Regions from separate parts of the Glycomyces sp. NPDC046736 genome, predicted to be linked through region 1. Evidence: predicted binding sites of a transcription regulator. Region 1 holds the regulator's gene; each other region holds the start of a gene.
The links. The regulator HrcA, encoded in region 1, represses chaperone genes, less so after heat shock. The targets are predictions, from matches to a motif close to CTTAGCACTCNCNNNNNGNGAGTGCTAAG.
Positions count from the first base shown of each region.

Region 1 (7,213 bases):
CGCGCATGAATGCGAGGGGGGCGACTTCGATCGTGCCCGCTTCCATGAGTTTGGGGATGGAGGCGGGGTCGATCATGTCGTGGAGGGCGTCGTAGAGGGGGCGCAGGTAGGGGTCGATCTTCTCGAAGAGGGTGCCGGGGAGGAAGCCGAGCTTCTCTCCGGCTTCGACGGCGGGCCGGGTGAGGATGATCCGGTTGATCTCCTTGGCCTGGAGGGCCTGGACGGCCTTGGCCATGGCCAGGTAGGTCTTGCCGGTGCCGGCGGGGCCGATGCCGAACACGATCGTGTTCTCGTCGATGGCCTCGACGTAGCGCTTCTGACCGATGGTCTTGGGCCGGATGGCCTTGCCGCGCTTGGAGATGATGTTCTGGGTGAGCACCTCGGCGGGGCGCTCGCCGGGGGCGGCCTTGAGCATGTTCTCGGTGCGCCGGATGACGTCGGCGTCGACGTCCTCGCCGTTCTCGATCAAGGCGAGCAGCTCCTTCACGAGTCGTTCGGCCGCGCGCGGCGCGCCGTTGATGCCGGTGAGGGTGATGGTGTCCCCGCGCACGTGGAGGTCGACGCCGGGGAAGCGGCGTTCGATGAAGCGCAGGTTCTCGTCGGCGCGGCCGAGCAGGGCCATGAGCGAGCTCTGGTCGCCGACGGTGATCGTGGACGTGATCGTCGAGGTGTTCTGGGCGTGGTCAGAGCGGTCGGTCATAGGCTTCGCCCGCGAGGGCTGTTCGCCACCTGCTTCCAAAGGTGAGAGTTCGGCGGCCTCGGGGGCCGCCGCTTGCGGTAGGTCAATGGTAGTTGCTGCGGCGAGCGGGCAACAACGAGAAATCCGGTCGCCGTTGTGATTTCAGGCCGCGAGCATCGGTCCGAGCGGTTTGCCCCCGACGACGTGGAAGTGGACGTGGTACACGTCTTGGCCGCCGTCGTCGCCGGTGTTGGCGAACAGGCGCCACCCGCTCTGGTCGACCCCTTCGGCCGCGGCGACGTCGGCCGCGACGGCGAGGAGGTCCCCGGCCAGCGCGGGGTCGGCGGCGGCGAGGGCCGCGGTGTTCGCGTAGTGGTCCTTCGGGATCACCAGGACGTGGACGGGCGCTTTGGGGTGGATGTCGCGGAACGCGAGCACCCGTTCGGTCTCGGCGACCTTCGTCGAGGGGATGTCCCCGGCGACGATCTTGCAGAAAAGGCAGTCGGCGTCGTTCATGCGGACAGTCTAGGAGGTCGCGGGGCGTCTCAGGCCATGCGGACCTCGGCCCAGGAGGCCGTGGCGGTGCCGTCGGTGAGCGCGCCGTACACCTCGGTGTCGACGATCTCGACTTGGAAGCGGACTCGACTGGTTCCGCTGAGGTCGAGGTCGAGTTCCTGGACGTCGCCGTATTTGAGGGTCTGGGCGAACAGCGGCTCGCCGGTCTCGGGCACGGGCAGGACGATGAACTCGAGGACCATGGCGGTGTCGGCCGAGTCGTCGGCGATGCCGACGACTCCGGTGAGGCGCTCGGCGCCGCCGGGCACGGCGAAGTCGACGTAGCCGACGGATTTGCGCCCGTCGGCGATGGTCGCGTCGGTGATGTAGGGGACGCAGGAGAAGGCGTCGGTGTACTCCTGGCCTCCCAGGCGCACGGGTTCGGTGTTCCATTGGCCGCCGCTGCTGCGGTAGTTGGTGCAGTTCTCGACGGCGAGGTTGTCCTCGAAGTCGAGTGCGGCCGGGGAGGAGACGGTGGTCTCGCCGGTCTCGTCTCCGGTGTCGGCCAGTTCGGCTTCGAGTTCGTCGACGCGGGCGGAGTAGGAGTCGCGCTCGGATTCGATCGCGCTCAGGTCGTCGCTGAGGCCTTCGATGTTGACCGTCAGTTCCTGTGCCTGGTCCTGTTTGACGATGCTGAAGACGCCGAGGCCGACGGCGGCGAGCGAGGTGACGATGGTGACGATGAGGTGGGCTCGGTTGAGTCGGGACTCGCGAACGGGAGCGTTCATTGGATCCCCAAGGGGTGCGGAGGGTTCGAGGCTCCTTCGATGCTAGTCGTTCCGGAGTAGACGGACGGTCCCCCGAACGGGTGCTACCAGCGCCCCAGACGGGCTTGGAGTACTGCCAAGGCGGCCGGGCCTGCTGTCGAGGTTCTGAGGATGGTGTCGCCGAGGCGGATCGGGGGGCCGAATTCGGCGAGGGCGGCGAGTTCGTCGGGGCTGATGGAGCCTTCGGGGCCGATGACGAGGGCGATCTCGCCGGTCGCGGCGAGGTCGACGCCCGAGAGCGGAGCGGTGGCGCTCTCGTGGAGGACCAGGACCTGCGCGGCTTGGCGCAGGCGCTGCACGAGCTGCTTGGTGGTGTGGAGTTCGGCCACGTGAGCGAGGCGGGCGCGGCGGGCCTGCTTGGTGGCCTCGCGGGCGGTGGCGGTCCATTTGGCGCGGGCCTTGTCGCCGCGGGGGCCTTTCCATTGGACGATGGATCGCGATGCGGCCCAAGGGATCACTTCGTCGACGCCGATCTCGGTGAGCATCTGGACGGCGCGTTCGCCCCGGTCGCCTTTGGGGAGGGCCTGGACCACGGTGAGCTTGGGGTCGGGCTCGGGGAGGGTGCGTCGTTCGAGGACGGCCAGGCGCAGCGATCCGCGTTCGGCGGCGGTCACGCGCGCCGAGGCGACCGCCCCGGCGCCGTCGGACAGGAGCAGGGTCTCACCGGGCTGGAGGCGCTGCACGTCGGCGGCGTGGTGCCCTTCGGGGCCGTCGAGGACGAACTCGTCGGTGGAGGGCAGGGCGTCGACGAGGAAGACCGGATCGCTCACGTGGCTCCTGTTCGGTGGCGTGTCGCTGACCGGAACAGCTTAGTCCGCGTTCAGCGGGTGAAGTCGACGGCGCGTTCCCAGCGCAGGCGGCCGGTGATCTTGCGATAGAGGCCCTGGTCGCCGATGCGACCGAAGGAATGGTCGAAGCGGGCGCGCGGGAGGTGGTTGGGGACGAGGTCGACCCAGCCGTCCTTGTCGGCGGGCGGTTCCCAGCGGTTCGCGGGGGCGGCGACGCGCCACCCGGCGTCGCGGGGCTCTTGGGTGGTGCACTTGAGGGCCCAGTAGCCGCGGCCGGAGTAGCCGATCACCAGGACGGGGCGTTCCTTGGAGCGGCGGGGCTCGTCGGCGAAGGGCACGTCCGCGAGCCAGCGCTCGCCGATCTGGGGCCCGCCAGCGGGCGGGGTGGCGTCGCGCCTCGGTCCGCCGCGGGGGCGGCGGCGCAGTGCGATGACGACGAGGGCGAGGGCCGCCGCGACCAGCACGACGGTGACGATGGTTGCCAGACCGGGCATCGAGAGGCTCCCCGTTTCAGGATTGGTGAGTCGAAGTCGGCCCCGGCCAGGCCGGGGCCGGTTCAGCGCTGTCTAGGCGTGGCCGTTGAAGGCGTCTCGCATCCTTGAGAAGAACCCGCTGCCGCCTTTGACCTCTTTGATCTCCTCGTCTCGCAGGCTCGCGAGTTTCTTGAGGAGTTCCTCCTGCTCGGTGTCGAGCTTGGTGGGGGTACGCACGTCGAGCTCGATGTAGAGGTCGCCGCGGGCGCCGCCGCCTCGGAGCTTGGGGACGCCGTGGCCGCGGACCTTCTTGACGGTGCCCGGCTGGGTGCCGGTGGCGACCTCGACTTCGACCTGGTCGTCGAGGGTGTGGATGTTGAGCTTGGTGCCGAGCGCGGCCTGCGTCATGGGGACGCGCACGCGGCAGCGCAGATCGGAGCCTTCGCGGGTGAAGACCTCGTGGGGCTTCTCGTGGACCTCGACGTAGAGGTCGCCGGCGGGCCCGCCGCCGGGGCCGACCTCGCCTTCGCCGGAGAGGCGGATGCGCATGCCGTCCTCAACGCCGGCGGGGACCTTGACGGTGATGCGCCGCCGCGAGCGCACGCGGCCTTCGCCGCCGCACTTGCGGCACGGGTCGGTGATGATCGTGCCGTATCCGGAGCACGCCGAGCACGGGCGCGCGGTGCGGACCTGCCCGAGGATCGTGCGCTGCACGACCTGGACCTCGCCCGAACCGCCGCACGTGGTGCAGGCCTGGGGTTCGGCGGTGCCCTCGGTGCACGAGCCGTCGCACGAGTCGCACAGGATCGCGGTGTCGACGGTCAGGGTCGATTCGGTGCCGAACGCGACCTCTTCGAGGTCGAGGTCCAGGCGCAGCAGCGCGTCGTTGCCCGGCCGGGTGCGCGAGCGCGGGCCGCGGCGTCCGAAGCCGCCCATGGAGCCGCCGAAGAAGGCATCCATGATGTCTTCGAAGCCCATGAACGGAGCGCCCGCGCCGCCGCCTGCGGCGCGCGAGTACGGGTCGCCTCCGGCGTCGACGATCGCCCTCTTCTGGGGGTCCATGAGGACTTCGAAGGCGGCGTTGATCTCCTGGAGTCGCTCCTGAGCGTCGGGCTCGTCGCTGACGTCGGGGTGGTACTTGCGTGCCAGCTTCCGATACGCCTTCTTGAGCTCGTCGTCGTTGGCGTTCCGGTCGACGCCGAGAATGCCGTAGTAGTCCTTAGCCACGTGCGCTCTGTCCTGTCAGCGGTTCTGTTCCAAAATCTCGGACACGTACCGGGCCACGGCGCGGACGGCCGCGATCGTGCCCGGGTAGTCCATGCGGGTGGGACCGAGGACGCCCATGTGGCCGACCACCGAGCCCGGCCCGTATCCGGCGGCGACCACGGTGGTCTCGCGGAAGTCGTCGATCTCGTTCTCGTCGCCGATGCGCACCGTCAACAGCGCGTTCGAGTCGGCCCGGCCCAACAGCTGCATGAGCACGACCTCCTCTTCGAGGGCTTCGAGGATGGGCCGCATGGACCCTGCGAAGAAGTTCCCGTCGCGGGTGAGGTTGGCCGCGCCCGCGACGGCCACGCGCTCTTCGGTGCGCGCGACCACGGTGTCGAGCAGGCCCTGCGCCAGCGCGGTGGCGGTGGCGCCCAGCTCGGGGCGGGCCAGGGAGGCGAGGTCGGCGATGATCCGCGGCGCGTCGGACAGGGGCTTGCCCTGGAGCTGCTCGTTGACCAGGCGGCGCAGTTCGAGGACGTTGTCCTCGCTGAGCTCGGCGGGAACCTCGGTGAAGCGCTGCTCGACCCGGCCGGTGTCGGTGATCATGACGATCATGAGACGGGTCGGGGTGAGCGAGACGAGTTCGAGGTGGCGGATCGAGGAGCGGTTGAGGCTCGGGTATTGGACGACGGCCACCTGGTGGGTGAGCTGCGAGAGCAGCCGCACGGTGCGGGTGACCACGTCGTCGAGGTCGACGGCCTCGGAGAGGAAGCGGTGCACGGCGCGCCGCTCGGCGGCCGAGAGCGGCTTGATCTTGCCGAGGCGGTCGACGAAGAGCCGGTAGCCCTTGGCGGTGGGGATGCGCCCGGCGGAGGTGTGCGGCTGCTGGATGTAGCCGGCCTCTTCGAGGTAGGCCATGTCGTTGCGGACGGTGGCCGCGGAGACGCCGAGGGCGTGGCGCTGGGAGACGGCCTTGGAGCCGACCGGTTCCTGGGTGGCGACGTAGTCCTCGACGATGGCGCGCAGCACTTCGAGCTTGCGGTCGTCCATCGCTGCCACGTCCCCTCAGTGTCGTTGCCGGGCTTTGCGTGCCCGGTGGCGCTGCGGCCGGGCGTGCGCCCGGCCTCGGGCCGGACTCAAGTTTGGCACTCCCGGTCCGGGAGTGCCAGTCTACGTGGGCCCTCAGACACCGGGGAACACGAGCGCGCCGTCGTCTGCGACGGTCACGGCGTCGTCGCCGAAGTCGGCGGCGAGCTCGTTGAAGTCGTCGAACGCGCCGTTGTCGGCGTCGACCTGCGGGTAGCCGTCGCCGTCCATGCGGGTGGCGAGGGCCTGGCCTGCGACGATGGTGCCGTCTTCGCGGATGGTGACCGACAGGATCGCCGAGCGGCCCAGGGCGCCGTCGCCGGCGAAGAGGTTCTGGCCGCCGCCGAAGTTGCCCAGGGAGTAGGCGATGAGCTTGCCGTTGTAGTACTCCATGCCGCGCAGGACGTGCGGGCCGTGGCCGAAGACCACGTCGGCGCCGTTGTCGATGCAGGTGCGGGCGAACGCGCGCGTGTCGCCGCGGTCCTCGCCGAAGTAGGTCTCGACGCCTTCGGGGACGTGGCGGTGGTCGGTGCCCTCGGCGCCGAGGTGGGCGGTGGCGATCACGATGTCGGCCTGTTGCTTGGCGGCCGAGACGAGGGCGGCGACCGCGTCGAGGTCGCGGTTGTCGGTGTAGAACGTGTACGGCGCGAAGCCGACCAGGCCGACGGTCAGGCCCGACTCGGTCTCGACCAGGGCGACCTCGTCCTTGATCCCGCAGATCTCCATCCCGGCGGCGCGCACGGCCTCCTGGGTCTCGGTCGCGCCGTCGGGCCCGGCGTCCCAGCCGTGGTTGTTGGCCTGGTTGAGGACGTGGAAGCCCGCGTCGGCGAAGACCTGCGCGTACTCGGCGGGGAGGCGGAAGTAGATGCAGGTGCCGCCGCCGCACTTGTCGAACTCGTGGGTCGACAGGGCGCCTTCGAGGTTGGCGATGCGCAGGTCGCCGGTGATGACGTCCTTGACGCCGGAGAAGAAGCTCGCGCCCTCGTCGGAGGCCAGCTGGTTGGGGTAGGAGCCGGGCATCGTGTCGCCCACGTGCGTGATGGTGATCTCGCGGGGCGGCTGGGGGGACGGCTCGGGCGAAGGGCTCTCCTCGGCCGCGCCGATGCCGCCCTCGTCGGCCGGGGGCGGCTCCTCCTCGGAGCAGGCCGCGGCGGCCGCGACGAGCCCGGCGGCGGAGGCGGTGAGGAGCCCGCGGCGGGCGAGCTGCGTGCCCCGCAGGGCAGCCGGGTAGGGACGCGCTGAACGTGAGGTGTGCATGGGTGGCGGGCTCCGGGTATGGGGGACGGGGGTCGGCTCCGGCGGGCTTCGCATGGGGTGCGGTGCCGGAGGGCCGGGGAGCTTACGAGACGCAGGCTCCCGCGTGACGTCGTCAAATCTACGGGTCGCCCGCCCGGGGTTCGTCAGGCGGTGAGGTCTCTCACCACGGCGTCGGCGAGGAGGCGACCGCGCAGCGTGAGGGTGAGGCGGCCTGCTGCGAGGACGCCGAGCCCGTCGGCCACAACGCGTTCGACCGCGGCGGCTCCGGCGGGCCGCAGCTCGGCCACGGGCACCCCGGTGGCCAGCCGGGTGAGCAGGAGCACTCGCTCCAGATAGCGGTCCTCTTCGGTGAGCTCCTCGTGCCCGGCCGCGGGCAGGCCCTGGGCCAGCGCCGTGGCG
Region 1 covers NZ_JBEYYO010000006.1:11,704-18,916, reverse strand. The annotation lists gene AB0B28_RS07965 (PhoH family protein) at 1-700, opposite strand, end outside; gene AB0B28_RS07960 (HIT domain-containing protein) at 842-1,195, opposite strand; gene AB0B28_RS07955 (hypothetical protein) at 1,225-1,962, opposite strand; gene AB0B28_RS07950 (16S rRNA (uracil(1498)-N(3))-methyltransferase) at 2,046-2,771, opposite strand; gene AB0B28_RS07945 (hypothetical protein) at 2,822-3,283, opposite strand; gene dnaJ (molecular chaperone DnaJ) at 3,356-4,489, opposite strand; gene hrcA (heat-inducible transcriptional repressor HrcA) at 4,505-5,521, opposite strand; gene AB0B28_RS07930 (CapA family protein) at 5,654-6,814, opposite strand; gene hemW (radical SAM family heme chaperone HemW) at 6,958-7,213, opposite strand, start outside.

Region 2 (6,693 bases), on a different contig from region 1:
GCGCCGCTCGGCGACGCGCACGGGCCGGAATTCCCTCAGCCCGCTCGGTGAGGATACGGGCTCGGTCAGGTTGGCGCGCACGCTGGGCCGGAAAACCGGCTCGGCGCCGGCGAGGCGCTGGATGAGGGGCCGGGCGATCACCTCGAAGGCGATGGTCGCGGCCACGGGGTCGCCGGGCAGGCACACCACGGGGATCTCCTCGGGCCCGATGGTGCCGAAGCCCATGGTCTCGCACAGGTAGACCGCGATCGGCGCGAAGTCGACCGCGCCGTCGCGCGAGAAGGTGCGCCGGACCATGTCGCCGGGGCCGGTGCCGGTGCCGCCGGTGGTGATGACGAGGTCGGCGCGCAGGATCTGGTCGTCGAGCACGGTGCGCAGCGCGTCGGGCTCGTCGTCGCAGATCCCGACGCGGTAGGCGTGGGCCCCGGCCTCGGAGGCCGCGGCGGTCACGAGGTGGGAGTTGACGTCGATGAGCTGGCCGGGCTGGGAGGGGCGGCCGGTGTCGACCAGTTCGTCGCCGGTGGCGATGACCACGACGCGGGGCGTGGGCCGCACGACCACGTCGGCGATCCCGGCGGCCGCGAGGAGCCCCACGAGCTGCGGGGTGACGCGGCGGCCCTCGTGGGCGAGGATCTCCCCGGCGGGCCGCTCGGACCCGGCGCGGCGCACGCCGTGGCCGCGGCGCGGCACCTGGCGGACCTCGACGGTGGCCATGCCCTCGTCGGTCCAGGCCAGGGGCACCACGATGTCGGCGCCGACCGGGAGCGGGGCTCCGGCGGCGACGGCGAAGCAGGTCCCGGCCACCAGGCGCACCGGCCGCCACGAGGACGCGGCGAGGTCGCCGAGGACCTTGAGGCCGACGCTCCTCTCAGGACTGGCGCCGCCGATGTCGTCCGCGGCGCACGCGTAGCCGTCGATCGCGGCGTAGTCGAACGCCGGGAGCGGCCCGGGGCTCACCGCGTTCTCGGCCAGGACCGAACCGGTGGACTGGGTCATGTCGATGTCGACGGGGGGCAGGGGTCGCACGAGGGCCAGCGCCTTCGACAGGAAGTCGGCCAATGGCGTCGCCTCGCCGGTCCCCTTCACTGCATCCCCCCGTCGGTCAAGTTCGTCTCGGCGCCGCCTCAGGGCGCCGAGTCAGTCAAGTGTCGCACTGAATTCACGCAGCCAGGCGTTGAAGCCGGGCAAGTCGTCGCGCTGGGTGGCGAGCTCGATGAGGGTCTGGAGGTAGGCCACAGGCTCGCCGGTGTCGTAGCGGCGACCGCGGTAGATCACGGCGTGGACTGGGGTTCCCTTGTCGCGCATGGTATCCATGGCGTCGGTGAGTTGGATTTCGCCGCCGCGGCCGGGCGGGGTCTGGTCGATGACGGGGAAGATCGAGCCGGGGAGGACGTATCGTCCGATGAGGATGAGATTCGAGGGGGCGTCCTGGACCGAAGGTTTCTCCACCAGACCGGTGACGCGCACGACGTCCTCGTCGTCGGTGGCCTCGACCGCGGCGACGCCGTAGCGCACGACCTCTTCGGCGGGCACTTCGAGCAGGGCCAGCACGATGCCGCCGGTCTGGGCCTGGAGGTCGATCATGCGCGGGAGGAGTTCGTGCTCGTAGAACTCGTCGCCGAGCAGGACCGCGAAGGACTCGGACCCGACGTGGGCGGTGGCCCGGCCCACGGCGTGGCCCAGGCCCTTGGCGCCGCCTTGGCGGATCGCGGTGATCTCGGCGATGGACTCGGGGGCCTTGACCTTGGCGAGCATCTCGTCCTTGCCTTTGGCGGCGAGGGCGTTGTCGAGGTCGGCGCGGGCGTCGAAGTAGTCGACCATGGCGTCCTTGCCGGGGGCGGTCACGAGGGTGACGTCGTCGAGCCCGGCGGCCGCGGCCTCCTCCACGATGTACTGGAGGACCGGCTTGTCGACGATCGGCAGCAGTTCCTTGGGCACGGCCTTGGTGACCGGCAGGAAGCGGGTGGCGAAGCCCGCCGCGGGAATGACGGCTTTCGTGGCGCGGGGCGCGGTTTCTGACATACGGCGAGGGTAGCGTGCGCACGCTGCGTCAGAAGTCGGCCACCCGGGCGAACAGCGGGTGAACGTTCACGTTCCGAGGTGGCGTGTGCGCTGGGGTTTCGGTCAGACCGCGGCCACGCGCCAGGTGCCGCGCCCGGCGGCCTTGGCCGCGTACAGCGCCTCGTCGGCGGCGGCGAGGATGCCGGTGGCGTTGTCGGCGTGCTGGCCCAGCACTGCCACCCCGATGGAGACGGTGATGCGCAGTTCGCGGGCCACGGTGCCTTCGTTGACTTTGAAGGGCCTGGCGGCGACGGCCCGGCCCAGGCGCTCGGCCACGACCTCGGCCCCGGACGCGTCGGTCTCGGGCAACAGGACCATGAACTCCTCGCCGCCGTGGCGAAACGCGAGGTCGACTTCGCGGATCTGGGCGGTGATGCGCCGCGAGAGCTCGATGAGGACCTGGTCGCCGACGGGGTGCCCGTAGGTGTCGTTGACGGCCTTGAACAGGTCGAGGTCGATCGCCAGGAGCGCGGTGGGCCGCTGGTAGCGCCGCGAGCGCTCGGCCTCGCGGCGCAGCGAGGTCTGCATGAACCGGTAGTTCCACAGGCCCGTCAGCGGGTCGGTGAGGCTCAGGCGCTGGGCCTGGCGGTGCAGCAGCACGTTCTCGACCGCGACCGAGGCCTGCCCGGCGAAGGTGCGCAGCGTGTCCACGTCGCCGGGCTCGAAGTCCTCACCGGCGACGCGGTTGTAGAGCACGAGGATGCCCAGGACCCCGCCGTCGGTGCGCGGGGCGGAGCCGAGCGGGACCTCGGCGGGCTGGGGGGCTGGCGCGGGGCCGTCGTCGAGGAGGCGGCGCGCGCCTTCCTCGGCGGGCTCGGTGACGCGGGCGCCCGCGCCGAGTTCGGCTTCCACGAGCTTGCGGCTGGCGACCGGTTCGGCCGGGGGCCGGAACGCGCCGAGCTCCTGGTCGACCGGCTGGCGCCCGGAGAAGGGCACGGCCACCACGGTGCGCGCGTCCGGTTCGGTGTCGGCGCGGGCCCAGTCGCCGAAGCGGCCCTCGACGATGCGGCCGTGGGCGGGGACCCCGGAGGCGGCGATGCGGCCCACGATGCCCTCGCCGATGCGGATGGTCGCGGGCTGGTCGACCCCGAGGTCGCCTTCCCCGGCCCGCTGGCGCAGCTGGTCGGCGTCGTCCACGTCGACCAGCATGATCACCCCGGCCTCGGCCCCGGCGGTGACCATCGCGGTGTCGAGGATGACCTCCAGGATGCGGTCGAGGTCGAGCGTGGCGGTCAGGGTCTGCCCCAATCGCCCGAGTTGGCCTCGCATCTGGTCGCGGGAGGCGGTCAGGGCGTTGACGTAGGACTGGGTCTGGGCGGTCATGCGGTTGAACGCGAGCGCGAGCTGGGCGACCTCGTCGCGGCCGTGGACGGGCACGCGCACGTCCAGGTCGCCTTCCGAGACGCGTTCGGCGGCGGCCGAGAGCTCTTCGAGCGGCCTGGTGGTCGAGCGCGAGAGCCAGGTCGCGAGGGTGATCGCCAGGATCACCGAGACGGTGACCATCCCGGCGAGGGTCCAGTACATGGGGGTGACGTCCTGCGCGACGGTGCCGATGCTCAGCGGCAGGAACGCGTCGGTGCGGTCCCAGCGCCCGGCCTCGACGGTCCCGGCGCTGAGTGGGACGCCGCGGCCGTCGCGCAGCACCAGGTCGGCGTCGGCCACGCGCGCGAGGTCGGCCAGGAACGAGCGGTCGACGATGCGGAAGGCGCTGAACACGGCCGTGGTGCCCTCGGCGGTCTGGACCTCGGCCTGCGCGCCGAGCGCGACGATCGGGCCCTCGTTGGCGTAGGGGGTCGACTCGCCGCAGTCGACCCACGAGCCGCTGGGGGCCTCGGCCCCGATGTCGGTCCCGGGGCGGTCCCCGGCGGCTTCGAGGCTGGTGAACACCACCCCGTCGACCACGGCGCGGTCGACCACGAGTTCGGCCATCTCCACGGCGTTGGTCTCGCCGCCCCTGCTGTAATTGAGGGCCACGGCGGCGGCGGAGGCCTGGATGCGCTCGCATACGGTCCCGAGGGTGGAGTCGACCATCGTCATCGCCGAGTTCGCGAGCGCCTCACCGCGGGATTCCGCCAGATGGGACATGACGGCAGCCACGAAGACGGCCCCCACCAGGACCGGCCCGAGCACGACGACGAGGAACGCCGTGGTGAGCCGTGAGCGCAGCGACACCGAAGCCCCCTCAAGTTCACTCACTAGAAGACTACCTAGAGCTACCGATCGGATACGACTCGGCACAGGGTTTTCCGGCAGTCTGGCCGAAAGGCTGAGTGCGATCGGCCGTTCGGGGGAATCCTTCCAGGTGAGTACCCATGTCGGAGGGAAAAACGATGCAAGAGACGAAGCGCGAAATCCGCCGCGAACTGCTCGCCGCGAGGGGCGCCCTGCCGGGCGAGGCCCGCGGCCGGGCCGACCTGGAGACCTGGAAGGCCTTGCGGGACTTCCTGATCGAGGCCGTGGACGAAGGAGCCACGATCGCGGCGTACCGGCCGTTCGGCTCCGAGCCCGGCGCGTCACTCGAACCCGAACTGCCCGAACGACTCACGGTGGTCTACAAGGTGCTGCTCCCGGTGCTGTTGCCGGACAACGATCTCGCCTGGGAGTCGATCGGTTCCCTTGGGGCGCAGGAAAAGGACGTCCAAAAAGGCACCGCGGAGCCGGAAGCGGGGGCCCAGGCGGGCCCGCGGCGCGACGCGCCGAACGATCCGACATCACGCGCCGACGAGGGAGACGTGCTAGGACCGGAAGCGGTTGCCGAGGTCGCCGCCGTCATCGTCCCCGCGCTCGCGGTCTCAAATGATGGGATCAGACTGGGTCGCGGCGGCGGCTCGTACGACCGGGCGCTGACCCGGGTCGGGCCCGAGGTGCCGGTGGTGGCGCTGCTGCGCGAAGGCGAGTTCGGGGTCCCCGTCCCGGCCGAGCCGCACGACCGGCCGGTGACCGGGGTGATCACGCCGTCCCTGGGGTTCCGCTCGCTGCGGTGAGGGTGGCGCGAATCTCGTGGTGGCGAGCTCACTCCCGCACGGGATGGGATTAGCACTCCGCTGCGTTGACTGCTAATGTCGATCGGGATTCGCGTCGGATGCTGGAGGTAGGACGTGCCTGTCTACGAATACCGCTGCAAGGAGTGCGGTTACGAGTTCGATCGTCACCAGTCGTTCTCGGAAGCCCGCCTCACCGACTGCCCGAGCTGCGAGGCCCAGAACGCGCTGCGCAAGGTCTTCGGGAACGTCGGCGTGACCTTCAAGGGCAGCGGTTTCTACCGCACCGACTCGCGCTCGACCGGTTCGAGCTCGCTGAGCTCGAACGGCTCCAAGAACGGGGCCCCCAAGGCCGAGAAGAAGAGCGAAGCCAAGAGCGAGCCGAAGGCCGCCAAGCCCTCCTCGACGTCGACCGCGAAAGCGGCCTGACCTCTTCACTTTCACGAGACCCGGTCCGCGGACCGGGTTTCGTCGTCTCTAGAGCGCGAGCGCCACGGTGGTGGTGAGTACCAGTTGGGCCAGCGCGATCGGGACGAGGCCCTTCCAGCACAGCGCCTGGATCTGGTCGACGCGCAGGCGCGGCCAGGAGACGCGCAGCCAGATGACGACCATCGAGAGCGCGCCGGTCTTGAGCAGCGTCCACAGCCAGCCGAGCGATTCGGGGCCGGGGCCTTTCCAGCCGCCGAGGAACAGCACGGTGGTGAGCGCGGCGATGACCACGATGCCCACGTATTCGGCCAGGAGCAGCAGCGCGAAGCGCAGCCCGGCGTATTCGGTGAGGTAGCCGAAGACCAGTTCGGAGTCGGCGATCGGGGCGTCGAAGGGCGGGCGGCGGATCTCGGCGAGCCCGGCGGTGAAGAACACGAGCGCGGCGGGGGCCTGCCACAGCAGCCACCAGGGGTTCCAGGACTCGACGATCCCGGGGAGGCTGAGCGTCCCGGCGGCGACCGCGACGGAGGCGGCGGCGAGGACGAGCGGCAGTTCGTAGGCCATGAGCTGCGCCGCGCCGCGCAGGGCGCCGACGAGGGCGTACTTGTTGGCCGAGGACCACCCGGCCATGAGGACGGCGATGACGCCTACCCCGACGAGGGCCACGACGATGAACAGCCCGGCTTCGAGGTCGGCGCCGACGAGGCCGGGACCGAGCGGGATGAAGAGGATGACCAGTAGGTAAGGAAGCAGTGCGACTGCGGGCGCGAGTTTGAAGACGGGCTTGTCGGCGGCGTCGGGGACGAGGTCTTCCTTCTGCGCGAACTTGACGCCGTCGGCGATGAGCTGCGCCCAGCCGTGGAACCGCCCGGCGTGCATGGGCCCGAGGCGGCCTTGCATGTGCGCCATGAGCTTGTGCTCGGTCTGCCCGACGAGCAAGGGCAACACCAGGAACGCGGCGAGCACGGCGACGAGCTTGACGAGGGCCTCAAGCACCATGGGGAGCCTCCGGGGAGTCGGAGGACGGCGCGGCTTCGGGAGGGTCGGCGGGCGCGGGGCGCGACGCGGCGGACGGCGCAGCTTCGGGAGGGTCGGCGGGCGCGGGACGCGACGCGGCGGACGGCGCGTCCTCGGTCGGCCTCGCGGGGCGCTCCGCCTCGCTCGCCTCGGAACGCGACGCAGTCTCGGCGGGCGACGCGTCCTCCACCTCGGGAAACTCGGC
Region 2 covers NZ_JBEYYO010000004.1:296,398-303,090, forward strand. The annotation lists gene glp (gephyrin-like molybdotransferase Glp) at 1-1,086, opposite strand, end outside; gene AB0B28_RS06920 (UTP--glucose-1-phosphate uridylyltransferase) at 1,138-2,022, opposite strand; gene AB0B28_RS06925 (diguanylate cyclase) at 2,125-4,257, opposite strand; gene AB0B28_RS06930 (5-formyltetrahydrofolate cyclo-ligase) at 4,392-5,045, shown strand; gene AB0B28_RS06935 (FmdB family zinc ribbon protein) at 5,160-5,471, shown strand; gene AB0B28_RS06940 (complex I subunit 1 family protein) at 5,520-6,470, opposite strand.
Region 2: a site for HrcA is predicted at 5,094-5,122, ahead of AB0B28_RS06935 (FmdB family zinc ribbon protein). Genes of this name have one in related genera too.

Region 3 (7,213 bases), on a different contig from region 1:
GGCCGCGCGCAGCCGGTCGGCCGCCGCGTTCGCCTCCAGCGCGGCCAGATCGGTGCCGGAGACTTCGCTGACGCCCGCGCCGACGGCCTCAGCCACCGAGCGCACCACCGTGGCCTTGCCCGCGCCCGAGGGGCCCGAGACGAGCACCCCGAGCGCCATGTCGGTGCCCACGACCTTGAGGACCTCGCGGTGGTTGAAGCCGAGGTCGAGCAGTTCGCGCAGCTCCTCGGCGGGGATCTTGGCCCCGGCGAGCTCGTCGTAGGGGATCGCCGCGGCAGTCGCGGGCTGGGCCTCGGCCCGGGGCGCGACGGCCTCGGCGCGCGCCACGCGGGCCTCGGCAACACTCGCCGAGCCGCCGGAGACGACCGGAGCGGGCGCGCGGCGCAGGTTCGCGACCTGGCCCGACGCGAGCGGCACGTCGATCGCGGCCGGGGCGTCGTTCTCCCACTCGACCCGCGTGTCGGAGGTGATCATCGCCCCGGTCTTCGGGTCCGAGCCGACCACGTTGAGCACCATCGTGGTCCAACCCAACCCGAGCGTGTTGTTGAGCGTGCGCCGCGTGGCCGCGACGGCCTCGCGCTGCGCGTCCCCCAGCTCGATCGGCAGCAGCGACACGTCGTCGCCCTCCCCCACGACCTTCGAGAGCATCGCCAGCCGCAGCGTGTCCGGGTCGACCACGGCCACCGCCGAGGCCGGGCCCGAGAGCACCACGCGCTCGGCGGCGGCCAGGGGCGCCGGGACGATCATCACCGGATCGCCGTCGCGCGCACCGATGTTGCCCAGCGTCAGGTCGTCGGCGTACAGCGCCTTGCGGGAGGCGTACCGGTCGGCGGTCAGCGCGATGGCGGTCGTGGTGCGCCGCCCGGTGAGCGCCACGGCGTCCCCGGGGCGCAGCCCCAGGGCCGTGAGCGCTTCGGCGTGAAGGCGCACGATGCCGCGCCGCGCGTCGAGACCGGCGCGGGCGCGGGTCGCGGTCAGAGTGAGGGAACCAGAGTCGGTCACGCGCCCCAGCTTATTACGCGCGGCAGGCGACCGGCGACTCTCGTGGCGCGGGACTACTCCTCAGGCGGCGCGAGGTCCATGCGGTAGACGGTGCGGCCATCCTCCTGGAGCTCGACCACGGCCACGCCTTGGTCGGCGAACTCCCGCCAGCGCTCGCCGACCCACGATTCGGCGTCGCCCTGGCTGGTCAGGTCGCTGTCGGGGGCCTCGATGGCGTTGCCGTCGGCGTCTTCGAGCTTCCACGTCCAAGTCATGTGGCTACAGTACGCGATCGGCCGCTACCAGTCGAAGCTGTCGCTCGCACGCGCGGTGACCGGCGTGCGCTCCACCGGAGCCGGTTCGTGTTCCCGCCGACGGGGACCGAACGCGACGCCGAGCACCACGAGTGTCCATATAGGCAGCATCGCGAGCCAGATCCACGCGGGCGAGACGGGCATGATCACGAGGGAGCGGACGCCGCGGTCGAAGGCGTCCAGCAGCGCCGCCAGTCCGATCATCGCGGTGAACGAGCCGAAGACGCGGGCGCCGCAGCGGTACCAGGAGCGGCCCGCCAGGAGCCAGCCGAAGCCCCACATACTGATCGCGAGCGCCTCGTAGTCGGCGCGGCCCGACCACACGGCGAGCACGAACAGCATGACGCCCGCGCCGGTCCCCAACGCGGAGAACGTCATCTGCCCGGCCCTGGGCGGATTCGGCGAGCGCGCGGCGCCGAGCCAGCCTGCGCCGGTGAGGAACAGCAGCGCGGCGGCGAAGACCACGGCGGCTTGGAATTCGATGCGGGAGGTGAACTGCGCGCCGTACCAGTCGCAGCCCTCGGGGACCTCGGTGCCGCCGATCCCGCACTGCCAGACCTTCAGGGTGCGCAGCGGGTCACCGAACGCGCGCGAGACCCCCGAGTCGCAGCCGGGAAGCACCGAGGGCGCGGTGCGGTGGGCCTGCGGCTCGTCGAAGCAGTTGTCGACGCCCACCCCGTCCCACCACAGGTCGAGCCGGTTGCGTTCGCGCTGGTTGTCCTCGCGGATGCCGAAGATGTTGTCGGTGAAGGCGTTGCGGTCGCCGCCGAGGCCGGTGGCCTGGCCGGGCGCGCCCCAGGTGGCGATGGCGGCGGTCTGCTGGTTCCAGATCCGGTTGCCGGTCGCGGTGGTGTCGGTGGCTCCGGCGACGAGGAGCCCGATGCCGCTGGGGTAGACGGTGTCCGGGCAGCGGACGCCCGAGCCCCAGTCGCGTTTGGCCGGTTCGGCTCCGCACGCGGCGGTGCGGTCGTACTCGGCGTTGTTGCCGTACAGGAGATTGTCGGCGGCGGTGATCTCGGCGTTGGTGCCGGTGTCGGCCACCACCAGGCCGGTCGCGTTGCCGTGCAGGCGGTTCGCGGTGGCCACGGCGTTGACGTTGTCGCCGGTGATCTCCAGGCCGACGCTGTTGCCGGTGGCCTCGCAGCCGGTGATCTCGGCCTGCGCGAACGCGATGCGGATGCCCGCGCCGTCGGCCTGGGTGGCGCGGCATGCGTTGAGGGCCACGCCGATCGAGTCTTCCACGAGAAGCCCCGAGTCTTCGCTCTGGAAGGCGGACACGGTGTCGAGGGCGGCCCCTTGGACGCCCGCGAGGCGCAGCGCGGCCACGCCGGCCTGCCCGAACGCGATGCCCTTGAGGTAGAGCCCGGTCGTGGCGTAGCCGTTGAGCACGAAGTCGGCGTTGAAGCGGGCGGTGATCTGGACGTCGTCGGGGCTGTCGCCCAGGCCTTCGATCTGGAGGTCGGCGGTCTCGACCAGGATCGTCTCGTCCACTGTGTACCGGCCGGGCAGGACCGCGATGTTGGTGCCGGGTTCTGCTGCGGCGACGGCGGAGGCGAGGTCGCGGTGCCCTTCGGCGAGGCAGTCCTCGTAGGTGCGCTCGTTCGCGATGCGGTCGTTGTAGTTCACGCCCTCGTTGCGCTCGGTGAACACCGTGGCGTCCTCGGTGCAGACCAGCAGCCTGGGCCCGTCCGACCGGTAGGCGGGCGGCTCGGCCTCGGCGAGGGCGGGGAACGACTCCGGTTGGGCCACACGGGCGTCGATCGCGAGCCCGCCAAGATAGCAGCTCAGCGTGAGCGCGGCGAGGACGCAGGTCATGAACGCGAGCATCGGGAGCCTGCGCTCGGGGCGCGGCCTCAGGGGGATGGCGCGGCGGGGCGTGGGGGGCACGGCACCAGGGTAGCCTGGGGCGCCCCGCCGGGGAAGATCTCAGAATTCGGTTGGGGCCGAAGCGGATGCGGCATACCGTCCTTGGAGAGGACGGTATGCCGCTACGCAGTGGCTTGCGCCGTCTGCACTGAAGCCAGTACAGAGAAAGGGAGAACCACTCACTCTACCGTGAGCGGTCCTCCCTCGCAGTACTCGATCGGATGGAAAATCCGACGCGAGCGGCTGGTGTGCGAACCCCGAAGGGCTGCTTACATCATGCCGCCCATGTCGCCCATGCCGCCGCCGGCGGGGGCGGCGCCTTCCTTCTCCGGGGCGTCGGCGACGACGGCCTCGGTGGTCAGGAACAGGGCGGCGATCGACGCGGCGTTCTGGAGCGCCGAGCGGGTGACCTTGGTCGGGTCGGGGATGCCGGCGGCCAGCATGTCCACGTACTCGCCGGTCGCGGCGTTGAGGCCCTGACCGGTAGGCAGGTCGCGGACCTTCTCCACCACGACGCCGCCTTCGAGGCCGGCGTTCTCGGCGATGGCGCGCAGCGGCGCACCGAGCGAGCGGCGCACGATCTCCACACCGGTGGCCTCGTCGCCCTCGGCCTCGATCTTGTCGAACGCGATCGCGCCGGCCTGCGCCAGCGCGGTGCCGCCACCGGCGAGGATGCCCTCTTCGACCGCGGCCTTGGCGTTGCGCACGGCGTCTTCGACGCGGTGCTTGCGCTCCTTGAGCTCGACCTCGGTGGCAGCGCCGACCTTGATCACGGCCACGCCGCCGGCCAGGCGCGCGAGGCGCTCCTGGAGCTTCTCGCGGTCGTAGTCGGAATCGGAGTTGTCGATCTCGGCGCGGATCTGGTTGATCCGGCCCTGGATCGCCTCTTCCTCGCCGCCGCCGTCGACGATGATGGTGTCGTCCTTGGTGATGACGACCTTGCGGGCCTGGCCCAGGAGCGACAGGTCGGTGTTCTCCAGCTTGAGGCCGATCTCCTCGGAGATGACCTGGCCGCCGGTGAGGATCGCGATGTCGCCGAGCATGGCCTTGCGGCGGTCGCCGAAGCCGGGGGCCTTGACGGCGGCCGACTTGAAGATGCCGCGGATCTTGTTCACCACGAGGGTCGGGAGGGCTTCGCCGTCCACGTCCTCGGCGATGATCAGGAGCGGCTTGCCGGTCTGGGTGACCTTCTCCAGCGTGGGCAGGAGGTCCTTGACCGCGGAGATCTTCTGGTTCGCGACGAGGATGTACGGCTCTTCGAGCACGGCCTCCATGCGGTCCTGGTCGGTCACGAAGTAACCGGACAGGTAGCCCTTGTCGAAGCGCATGCCCTCGGTGAGCTCCAGGTCGAGGCCGAAGGTGTTCGACTCCTCGACGGTGATGACGCCTTCCTTGCCGACCTTCTCCATCGCCTCGGCGATGATGGCGCCGACGGTGGTGTCACCGGCGGAGATCGAAGCGGTGCTGGCGATCTGCTCTTCGGTCTCGACCTCGGTGGAGGTGGACTGGAGGTGCTCGACGACGGCCGCGACGGCCTTCTCGATGCCCTTCTTGATGGCGATCGGGTTGGCGCCCGCGGCGACGGCGCGGAGGCCTTCCTTGACCAGGGCCTGAGCGAGCACGGTCGCGGTGGTGGTGCCGTCACCGGCGACGTCGTCGGTCTTCTTGGCGACCTCCTTGACCAGCTCGGCGCCGATGCGCTCGTACGGGTCTTCGAGCTCGATCTCCTTGGCGACGGAGACACCGTCGTTGGTGATCGTGGGGGCGCCCCACTTCTTGTCGAGCACCACGTTGCGGCCCTTCGGGCCGAGGGTCACCTTGACGGCTTCGGCGAGGGTGTTCATGCCTCGTTCGAGCCCGCGGCGAGCCTCCTCGTCGAATGCGATCATCTTCGCCATGTTGGATGGCTTCCTTTCGGATAACGTTCGTGGTCGACGGTGAGGCGGCATTCCCGCGACGGTGGGCCTCGCGGCCCGACCACCTCAACACGTTTGTTAGCACTCCCCAGAGGCGAGTGCCAAAACCAGGTATAGCACTCTCACCCCGAGAGTGCCAATCCGGGGCGCGTTCCGAGTGGTGAAAAGCGCGGACGCCGGAGCGGGGGCCCCGGCGTCCGAGTCTTGCGTCGCGGTGAAGTCCTACGAGGTCGGCCCCGGCTGGTCGGGCCTGCCCGGATGCCCGGGCTCCCCCGGGTCGGCCGGATCGACGGGATCGGTGGAGTGCCCCGGCTGCTCGAGATCGGGCTGCGTCGGCTCCTGCGGCCACACCCCGGGCTCGGGAAGCGGCTGCCCGGGATCGGCGTACTGGTTCGGGTCGGTCTGCGGCTGCGTCGGCTCCGAGTACGGCGGCTGCCCGCCACCGGGCGCCTGGCCCGGGTCCGCGAACGGCGCCTGCGGCGCTTCCCACGGCTGCTGTCCCGCCTGGCCGCCCGCCTGCGGCGGCTGGCCCGGTTCCTGCGGCCATCCGCCCGCGCCGGGCGCCTGCTGATGGCTCGGGTCCGCGTACGGCGGGGCCTGCGGCGGCTGCCCCGAGTACCCCTGCTGCCCTTCGTAACCCGCCGCTCCCGCGGCCGGGCCGCCGAAGTACCCGCCCTGCGGCGCGGCCGGGGCCGTCGCTCCCGCGGCCTCCGCCGAAAGCGAGGTCGCCGAGACCGACTCGGTGCGCCCGCGCAGCCACGCGTACGTGCACAGCGAGGCGGCCAGGATCCAGATCATCGGCGCGAGCAGCAGCAGCGCCATGATCGCCTCGGTGATGATCGTCAGCACCGCGGCCAGCCACGGCGCGAACAGGCCGTGCCACACCCCCGCCAGCAGCAGGCCGACCATGTTGATGATGATGTTCGCCGCGATCGCCACGAGCACCACGATGATGAGCCGCCCGAGCGCGGGCCAGAACGCCGAGTGCGTCAACTGGATCGACCGCGCGTACGGGCTCCGCCTGGCCTCGAACACCGCCGCCGGGGCCATCAGGCTCAGCGCGAAGATCGCCCACAGGCCCGGCAGCACGCACAGCACCAGGCCCACGCCGATCGTGACCCAGGCCAGGAGCAGCCACAGGAAGAACTTCCCGCCCCGCCGGAACCCGAACCGGAACGCCTCGCCCAGGCTCAGGAACCCGCCCGCGGCCTCGGCGGTGGCCACTCGCACCGCCGCCAACGCGGCCGACCCGGCCACGTACAGCACCGCGAGGCTGAGGATCACCCCGATGAATCCGACGATCGCGCTGGGCGCGTACTCGCGCACGACCGCGCCGAAGTCGGTGACGTCGACCTTCACCTCGGTGTCGCGCACGTTGCTGTTGAAGGCCCCGAGGATCCAGCGCGGCAGCACCACGCCGATGAGCAGGATGAGGCCGACCGTGCGCCACGAGCGCTGCACCACGTCGAGTGTGGCGTGCCACCAGCTCTCGAAGTCGCCGGTCACCAGCGGGTCGCCTCCGGAGAAGCGGCCCGAGGGCTCGCCTGCCTGTCCGGGGTTCCAGTACGGATCATCGCTCATAGTGCGGATCGTAAACCAATCAAAGCCGCATATCAGACAAACAATCGCAGCGCGCCCGTTCCGGTACGACAGATCTCGGTTTGGCCTCCGGAGGTTCTTGGGAGCTATTAGCGTCGGCAGTTGTCGGCGCGCGCCCGCGCCGGTCCGCACGCATACCGGGAGCGCCGATGTCTCACAGCGAGCCGTCCCACCGTGAATACCCCGCCGCTCGCGAGAAGACCTTCTTCGGGCACCCGCGGGGTCTGGCCGTCCTGTTCGGGACCGAGATGTGGGAGCGGTTCAGCTTCTACGGTCTCCAGGGCATCCTGCTGGTGTTCCTCACCGCGAACGTGATGCAGAACGGCCTGGGGTTGGAGGACACGGTCGCGGTCCCGATCGCGTCGCTGTACTCGGGCGCGGTGTACCTGACGTCGCTGCCGGGCGGCTGGATCGCCGACCGCGTCCTGGGCGCGCGGCGGGCGGTGCTCATCGGCGGCATCGTCATCATGTGCGGCCACATCTCGATGGCCATCCCGGTCAGCGGCGCGGGCCTGGTGTTCTTCGGCCTGTTCCTGA
Region 3 covers NZ_JBEYYO010000002.1:208,147-215,359, reverse strand. The annotation lists gene AB0B28_RS02905 (AAA family ATPase) at 1-1,002, opposite strand, end outside; gene AB0B28_RS02900 (hypothetical protein) at 1,056-1,256, opposite strand; gene AB0B28_RS02895 (NosD domain-containing protein) at 1,281-3,182, opposite strand; gene groL (chaperonin GroEL) at 3,431-5,059, opposite strand; gene AB0B28_RS02885 (hypothetical protein) at 5,300-6,658, opposite strand; gene AB0B28_RS02880 (oligopeptide:H+ symporter) at 6,826-7,213, shown strand, end outside.
Region 3: a site for HrcA is predicted at 5,190-5,218, ahead of groL (chaperonin GroEL). Genes of this name have one in related genera too.

Region 4 (7,213 bases), on a different contig from region 1:
GCGATCACCAGGCCCGGCTTGAGCTTCATGCCCCGGCCCGGGCGGCCGTCGTTGGGCACGTGCGGGTCGCCGTGCATGGTGCGGCCCACGCCGTGGCCGCCGAACTGGGTGTTCACGCCGAGGCCGTCGCCGCGGGCCACGGTGGCGATCGCGTGGCCGATGTCGCCGAGCTTGTTGCCCGCGACCGCGGCCGCGATCCCGGCCTCCAACGCCCGCGTAGTGGTGTCGATGAGCTTCAGGTCCTGATCACGCGGGGTGCCGACCACGACCGACAGCGCCGAGTCGGCCACCCAGCCGTCCACTTCGGCGGCGAAGTCGACGCTCAAGAGGTCGCCGTCCTGGAGCTTGTAGTCGTGCGGCAGGCCGTGCAGCACCGCGTCGTTGACCGAGGTGCACAGGACCTTCCCGAACGGGCTGCCGCCGAACGACGGGTGATAGTCCACATAGCAGGAGGTGGCCCCGGCCTCCTTGATGCGGCGGGCGACCAGGTCGTCGAGTTCGAGCAGGTTCATGCCGACCGCGGCCACGCGCGACAGCTCCGCGAGGGTCGCGGCCACGAAGCGGCCCGCGGGGCGCATCGCCTCGATCTCGGCGGGGGAGTACAGCTCGATCATGGACGGCCTCTCTTCAAGTTCCGGTATTTCAATACCGGTACTATAATACCGGTATGATCCGACCGCCGCTGAGGCCCGAAGAGCACGACCGCGGCCGTGCCCTCGGCCGGGCGCTGCGCGCCGCCCGCGGTCCCCGCAGCCTCGCCGACGTCGCCGCCGAGGCCCGCATCTCGCCCGAGACGCTGCGCAAGATCGAGACCGGCCGCATCGCCACACCGGCGTTCTTCACCATCATGGCCCTCTGCGACGCGCTCGGCGTGCGCCCCGAGCAACTCACCGGCACCGCAGAACATCCCATGACCGGTTGACGACCCAGGTCACGACCGCTCTCCAGGTCCGCGCGCCCGCCCTGGCCCCCGGGTTAGGCTCTCGCCGTGGACGCCGCGACGCAACTTCCGACCGTGGGCATGATCGGCGCAGGCCAACTCGCCCGCATGACCCACCAGGCCGCCATCGCCCTCGGCCAGAGCCTCCGGGTGCTCGCGGGCGACGAATCCGAGAGCGCCGCCGTGGTCGCCCCCGCGATCACCCTCGGCGACTACCGCGACCTCGACGACCTCCGCGCTTTCGCGAAGGGCTGCACCGTGGTCACGTTCGACCACGAACACGTCCCGCAGGAGGCGCTCAAGGCGCTCGTGGCCGAAGGGGTCGACGTCCAGCCCCGGCCAGGCGCCCTGCTCCACGCCCAGGACAAGCAGGCCATGCGCACGAGGCTCGCCGCGCTCGGCCTGCCGCAGCCGCGCTGGGCCCCCGTCGACTCGATCTCCGACGTGGAGGCCTTCGGGCTGCCGTGCGTGCTCAAGGCCGCGACCGGCGGGTACGACGGCAAGGGCGTGTGGATGTGCGAGTCGCCCGCCGACGCGCAGGTCGTGCTCGCCTCCGGGATCCGGCTCATCGCCGAGGAGCGGATGCCGCTCCAGCGCGAACTCGCCGTCCAGATCGCCCGCTCGCCCAGCGGCGAGACCGCGGTCTACCCCGTGGTCGAGACCGTCCAGACCGGCGGCATCTGCACCGAGGTCATCGCCCCCGCGCCGCACCTCGACCCGGCGCTGGCCGAGCAGGCGCGCGAGATCGCGACCGCGATCGCGACCGAGCTCGGAGTGTGCGGGATGCTCGCGGTGGAGCTGTTCCAGACGTCGAGTGGCCTGTTCGTGAACGAGCTGGCGATGCGGGCGCACAACTCGGGGCACTGGTCGATCGAAGGCGCGGTGACCAGCCAGTTCGAGCAGCACCTGCGAGCCGTCCTCGACTATCCGCTCGGTTCGACCGACACGGTCGCGCCTTATACGGTCATGGCGAACGTGCTCGGCGGCGAGGCGGGCGGGCCGCGCCTGGACGAGCGGCTCCAACACCTCCTCGCCGGGGACCCGGGCGCGCGCGTGCACCTCTACGGCAAGGCCGTGCGGCCGGGGCGCAAGATCGGGCACGTCACGGTTACCGGCGACGACCCCGACCTCCTGCGGCGACGCGCCCTGCGCGCCGCGAAGTGGCTTCAAGAAGGCGAGTGAACATGGCAGAGCAGGCAGCGCGCGTCGGCGTGATCATGGGCTCGGACTCCGACTGGCCGGTGATGGAAGCGGCCGCGGCGGCCCTCGACGAGTTCGGCGTCCCTCACGAGGTCCGCGTGATCTCGGCCCACCGCACCCCGCACGGGATGCTCGCCTACGCCGACTCGGCGGCCTCGCGCGGCCTCCAGGTCATCATCGCGGGCGCGGGCGGCGCGGCCCACCTCCCGGGCATGGTCGCGAGCGCGACCCCGCTGCCGGTCATCGGCGTCCCGGTCCCGCTGAAGTACCTCGACGGCATGGACTCGCTCATGTCGATCGTCCAGATGCCCGCGGGCATCCCGGTCGCGACGGTCTCGGTCGCCGGAGCCCGCAACGCGGGCCTACTGGCAATCCGCATCCTCGGAGCGACTGACGAGACCCTCCGCGCCAAGATGACCGACTACCAAGTCGACCTCGAACGCATGGTCACCAAGAAGGACGAAACCCTACGCCAAAAAATCGCCGACGCCGCCTGACGCGTCGCTCCTGCTGGGCGGAAGCGCTTGGGGCGCTTGTACGACCGGTGGGGTACGAGTGATACTCCCATCGGGTGATGCGGGGCCTTGAGGGGTCGGGCGAGTGTTGTCGGCATGGAGATGACGACGGACCGTACGGGGCGGCGGATGCAGGTGTTCATAGGCGTGTTCGCGGTGGTGTTCACGATCGGGACGGCGCTGCACAACTTCCTGATCATCGACACCGCGGTGATCGAACAGATGATGCGCGAGGCGGGCGGGGCCGACCCGGCCGGGGACGCGCCGGGTTTCCTCAGCGGGTTTCGTGTGGTCGGGACCGTGTACATCGTCGCGAACGCGGTGGGGATCGCGGCGCTGTGGGCCCGGCCGAAGTGGCTGTACTGGTGGGTCCTGGCCGTGAACGCCACGCAGGGTCTGGGCTGGGTCATGATCCCGACGGTGATGTGGTCGGTGGTCGCCGACCGCTACGGCCCGCTGGGGATCCTGCCCTCGGCGGTGACCGACGGCGGGGCGGTCGTGGTCGCGATCGTGATGATCGCGGTCTTGGTGCGCAGCAGGGCGGTGTGGGGCATGGCGCGGGCGTTAATTCGGTTGCGCTTCGCGCGTGCGCGCATAGCCTCGGGGCATGGCTGAACTTCACCCGACCGGCGGCTACGAGCATGTGACGATCGTCGAACCGGGCCGCGTCGCCTATTTGGCGGGCCAGTGCCCGGTCGATGCCGATGAGAACGTGGTCGGCATCGGCGACCTCGATGCCCAGATCCAGCAGACCGCCGAAAACTGCCTCGCGGCCCTCGAAGCGGCGGGCGCGAAACCCGAGCACGTGGTCCGCTCAGTGGTCTACGTCGTCAGCGCCGACAGCCGCGAAGTAGGAGCCACCTGGCACGCCTTCGCAGACCACCCCGACCTCGCCCCCGCCTTCAAAGCAGCCAGCACGGTCCTAGGCGTCACCGCCCTCGGCTACGAACACCAAAAAGTAGAAGTAGACCTAACCGCCCGCCTCCCTGAATAGGACAACGATGTAATAAACGCGACAGTTCGTCAAGTTCTCGGCTGCTGGGCTCGGCCAACCTGCCCCGGCACCGCGAAATTTCACCGGGCGTGGTGGCTGACCTAGCGCGGCGGCTCCAGTGTCTTCCGAATGGATGGTTGCGATGACGTACAAAGTCACGGCGAAAGCCTGGGAACAGGGCTGGGAACTCCACATCGAAGGCGTCGGCGTGACGCAGTCCGAAGGGGTGGAGGATGCCGAGGCGATCGTGAGGGACTACCTGGAGCTCGACGGCCTCGACAGCGCTGCACCCATCGACATCACGTTCGAATTCCGCGGAATCGACAACCTTCAGGCTGCCTGAGTTGAAGGTCTATACCGCGATTGTCGGGCCGCGAGACGGCGAATGGTTTCCCGTCGAAGTGCCCGCGGTGCCGGGTGTTTTTACCCAGGCCCGCGACTTCGCCGAGGCTGAAGAGATGGCCCGTGAGGCGGTTGCGCTCATGCTCGACGTGCCAGCCAGCGAAATTGCGATCCGGGTCGAGTGGGGCGAGCCGTTCTTCAGGAAGATGAGCAAGCGGATACGAGATGAGCGGCGGCCAGACTCCGGTGAGAGTGAGTCGGGTTAGGTCTCGGAGCAGAGTAGGGCTGCGTGGGACTCGCCTACTCGGGTTGCTACCAGTGTGGCTTCGCGCGGGCCTTTGAGCTTGAGCTGCTTGCGTAGTGCTGCTGGGTCTAGGCCGGTTCCTCTTTGTTTTATTGTTAGGCGGCCTATTTCTCGTTGGGCCAGTAGGGCTTTGAGTTTCTTGGGGTGGAGGGGCCAGACCTCTTCGACCTTCCAGGCCCTGGCGAAGGGGGTCGCCTTGAGGGTGTCGCTGTAGAGGTAGGCGATCTTCTCGTTCGCCGTGTGGGCGTTGAGGTCTTGGGCCAGTTCGGCTACCAGGCCCGCCCGGATCACCGCTCCGTCCGGTTCGTAGAGGTACTGCGCCACCTCGCCGACCTCCGCGCGGTCGCGGCCCTCGCCTGTCAGCTCGTGCCATTCGCCTGCCTTGCAGACGCTTGCGCGGCGCCGCACCTCGGCTGCTTCTCCCAGCCATAGGCAGGCCTCGACCACGTCGCGGTCCACCGAGACCCATTCCGCTTCCGCCCCTTGCGGAACCCAGTCGTGGCCTATGCCCGGGCCCAGCTTCACCGCCGCGTACCGCGTCTGGTTCAGGCGCGTCAGCAGCTCGTCCAGTGGAGGCGAGTAGTCCGCCGGGTTGAAGTTCCTCGTGCTTCCCGATCGTCTCGCCGGGTCGGCGAACGCCGCGTTCGCCAGCGGCGCTCGCAGCGCGTCGTCCACCGTCACCGTGACCTCGACCCCGGTGGCCTCGGCGTTCGCTCTCGCGTACTGCGCCGTGTCCTCGTCCATGTCCACCGCTTCGACCGCCAGGCCCGCCTCCGCGAACGCCAGGGCCTCGGTGCCGATCCCGCAGCACAGGTCCGTGACCGCGTCCGCGTGCCGCGCGAAGCGGGCCGCCCGCCGCTCGGCCACGACCCATCTCGTGGCCTGCTCCAGACCCGCCCGGGTGAAGTACAGCTTCGCGGCGCGGTCGCCGAACTTCGCCTTCGCGTGCTCCCTGAGGTCGGCCAGCGTCAGCGCCGCCGCCGCGAGCGCGGGGTCGATTCCGGCTTTGCGCAGGGCCAGCGGGGCGCGGTCGCCGTGGGCGCGCAGGGCCTCCGCGGCCCTCGTCTGGAGGCCGGGGTCGGCCTGCAGGGCGGTGAGCAGGCTGGTTTCCACGTGCTCCATGCTATGACCTTTCAGACCCCGTGTTGACGGTCCCACCTGCGCGAACTAACCTCGCCCTTAGCACTCGCAGACCGAGATTGCTAAGCGCTATGATCGGCTTGGCACTCTCGCCTAGAGAGTGCCAACCAGCCACGGGCCGGTGCCTCGGCACCCGCGACGACGAGACCCGCGCCGTCGTGGCGGACCAGTAACGAACACGAAGGTTTGGAGAGACCAAGTGAGCAAGGCTGCCATCAAGCCGCTGGGCGACCGCATCGTGGTCCAGGCCAACGAGGCCGAGACCACCACCGCTTCCGGCATCGTCATCCCCGACACCGCCAAGGAGAAGCCCCAGGAGGGCACCGTTCTGGCCGTGGGCCCGGGCGCCTTCGACGACAAGGGCAACCGCCTCCCGATCGACGTCAAGGTCGGCGACGTGGTCATCTACTCCAAGTACGGCGGCACCGAGGTCAAGTACAACGGCGAGGAGTACCTCGTCCTGTCCTCGCGCGACGTCCTCGCGGTCGTCGAGAACTAGCACGCCCGGGGTCCTCGGCGGCGCATGCCGCCTTGGGCCCTCTCGTGTCTGAGGAAAGGGACACCATGCCGAAGATTCTCAATTTCGCCGAGGACGCGCGGCACAACCTGCTGCACGGCATCGACCAACTCGCCGACACCGTCAAGGTCACGCTCGGCCCCAAGGGCCGCAACGTGGTCCTCCAGCGCTCGTTCGGCGCGCCGCTGATCACCAACGACGGTGTCACCATCGCCAAGGAGGTCGAGCTCGCCGACCCGTACGCCAACCTGGGCGCGCAGCTGGTCAAGGAAGTCGCGACCAAGACCAACGACGTCGCGGGCGACGGCACCACCACCGCGACCGTGCTGGCGCAGAAGATGAGCCGCGCGGGCATCAAGGCGGTCACGGCCGGGGCCAACCCGATCGCGATTCGCAAGGGCATCGAGGCCGCGGCGAACGCCGTGTCCGAACAGCTGCTCGGCCAGGCCATCGCGATCTCGGGCCACGAGCACATCGCGCAGGTCGCGGCCGTCTCGGCGCAGGACCCGGAGATCGGCGAGCTCATCGCCAAGGCGATGGACGCGGTCGGCGTCGAAGGCGTCATTTCGGTCGAGGACGGCTCCAGCCTGGAGACCGTGCTCGAAGTGACCGAGGGCATGCAGTTCGACAAGGGCTTCATCTCGCCGAACTTCATCACCGACCAGGACGCGCGCCAGACGGTGTTCGAGGACCCGTACATCCTCATCACCAACGGCAAGATCGGCTCCATCGAGGAGCTCCTGCCGGTGCTGGAGAAGGTCGTGGAGACCTCGAAGCCGCTGTTCATCATCGCCGAGGACGTCGAGGGCCAGGCCCTGGCGACCCTCACGGTGAACGCGCTTCGCGGCACCCTGCGCGTGTGCGCGGTCAAGGCCCCGGCCTTCGGCGACCGCCGCAAGGCCATCCTGGGCGACATCGCGACCCTCACCGGCGCCGAGGTCATCTCCTCGGAGATCGGCCTGGAGCTCAAGCAGGCCGACCTGTCCCACCTGGGCCGGGCCCGCCGGGTCACCGTCTCCAAGGACGCCACCACCATCGTCGACGGCGGCGGCACCAAGGACGAGGTGAACGCCCGCATCGCGCAGATCAAGCAGCAGGCCTCCACCACCGAGTCCTCCTGGGACCGCGAGAAGCTCGAAGAGCGCCTCGCGAAGCTCTCCGGCGGCGTGGCCGTCATCCAGGTCGGCGCGGCCACCGAGGTCGAGCTCAAGGAGCGCAAGCACCGGATCGAGGACGCGGTCAACGCGACCAAGGCCGCGGT
Region 4 covers NZ_JBEYYO010000004.1:288,082-295,294, reverse strand. The annotation lists gene map (type I methionyl aminopeptidase) at 1-614, opposite strand, end outside; gene AB0B28_RS06900 (helix-turn-helix transcriptional regulator) at 668-922, shown strand; gene AB0B28_RS06895 (5-(carboxyamino)imidazole ribonucleotide synthase) at 989-2,122, shown strand; gene purE (5-(carboxyamino)imidazole ribonucleotide mutase) at 2,125-2,637, shown strand; gene AB0B28_RS06885 (hypothetical protein) at 2,752-3,270, shown strand; gene AB0B28_RS06880 (RidA family protein) at 3,263-3,649, shown strand; gene AB0B28_RS06875 (hypothetical protein) at 3,792-3,992, shown strand; gene AB0B28_RS06870 (hypothetical protein) at 3,994-4,257, shown strand; gene AB0B28_RS06865 (class I SAM-dependent methyltransferase) at 4,254-5,417, opposite strand; gene groES (co-chaperone GroES) at 5,635-5,934, shown strand; gene groL (chaperonin GroEL) at 6,000-7,213, shown strand, end outside.
Region 4: a site for HrcA is predicted at 5,474-5,502, ahead of groES (co-chaperone GroES). Genes of this name have one in related genera too.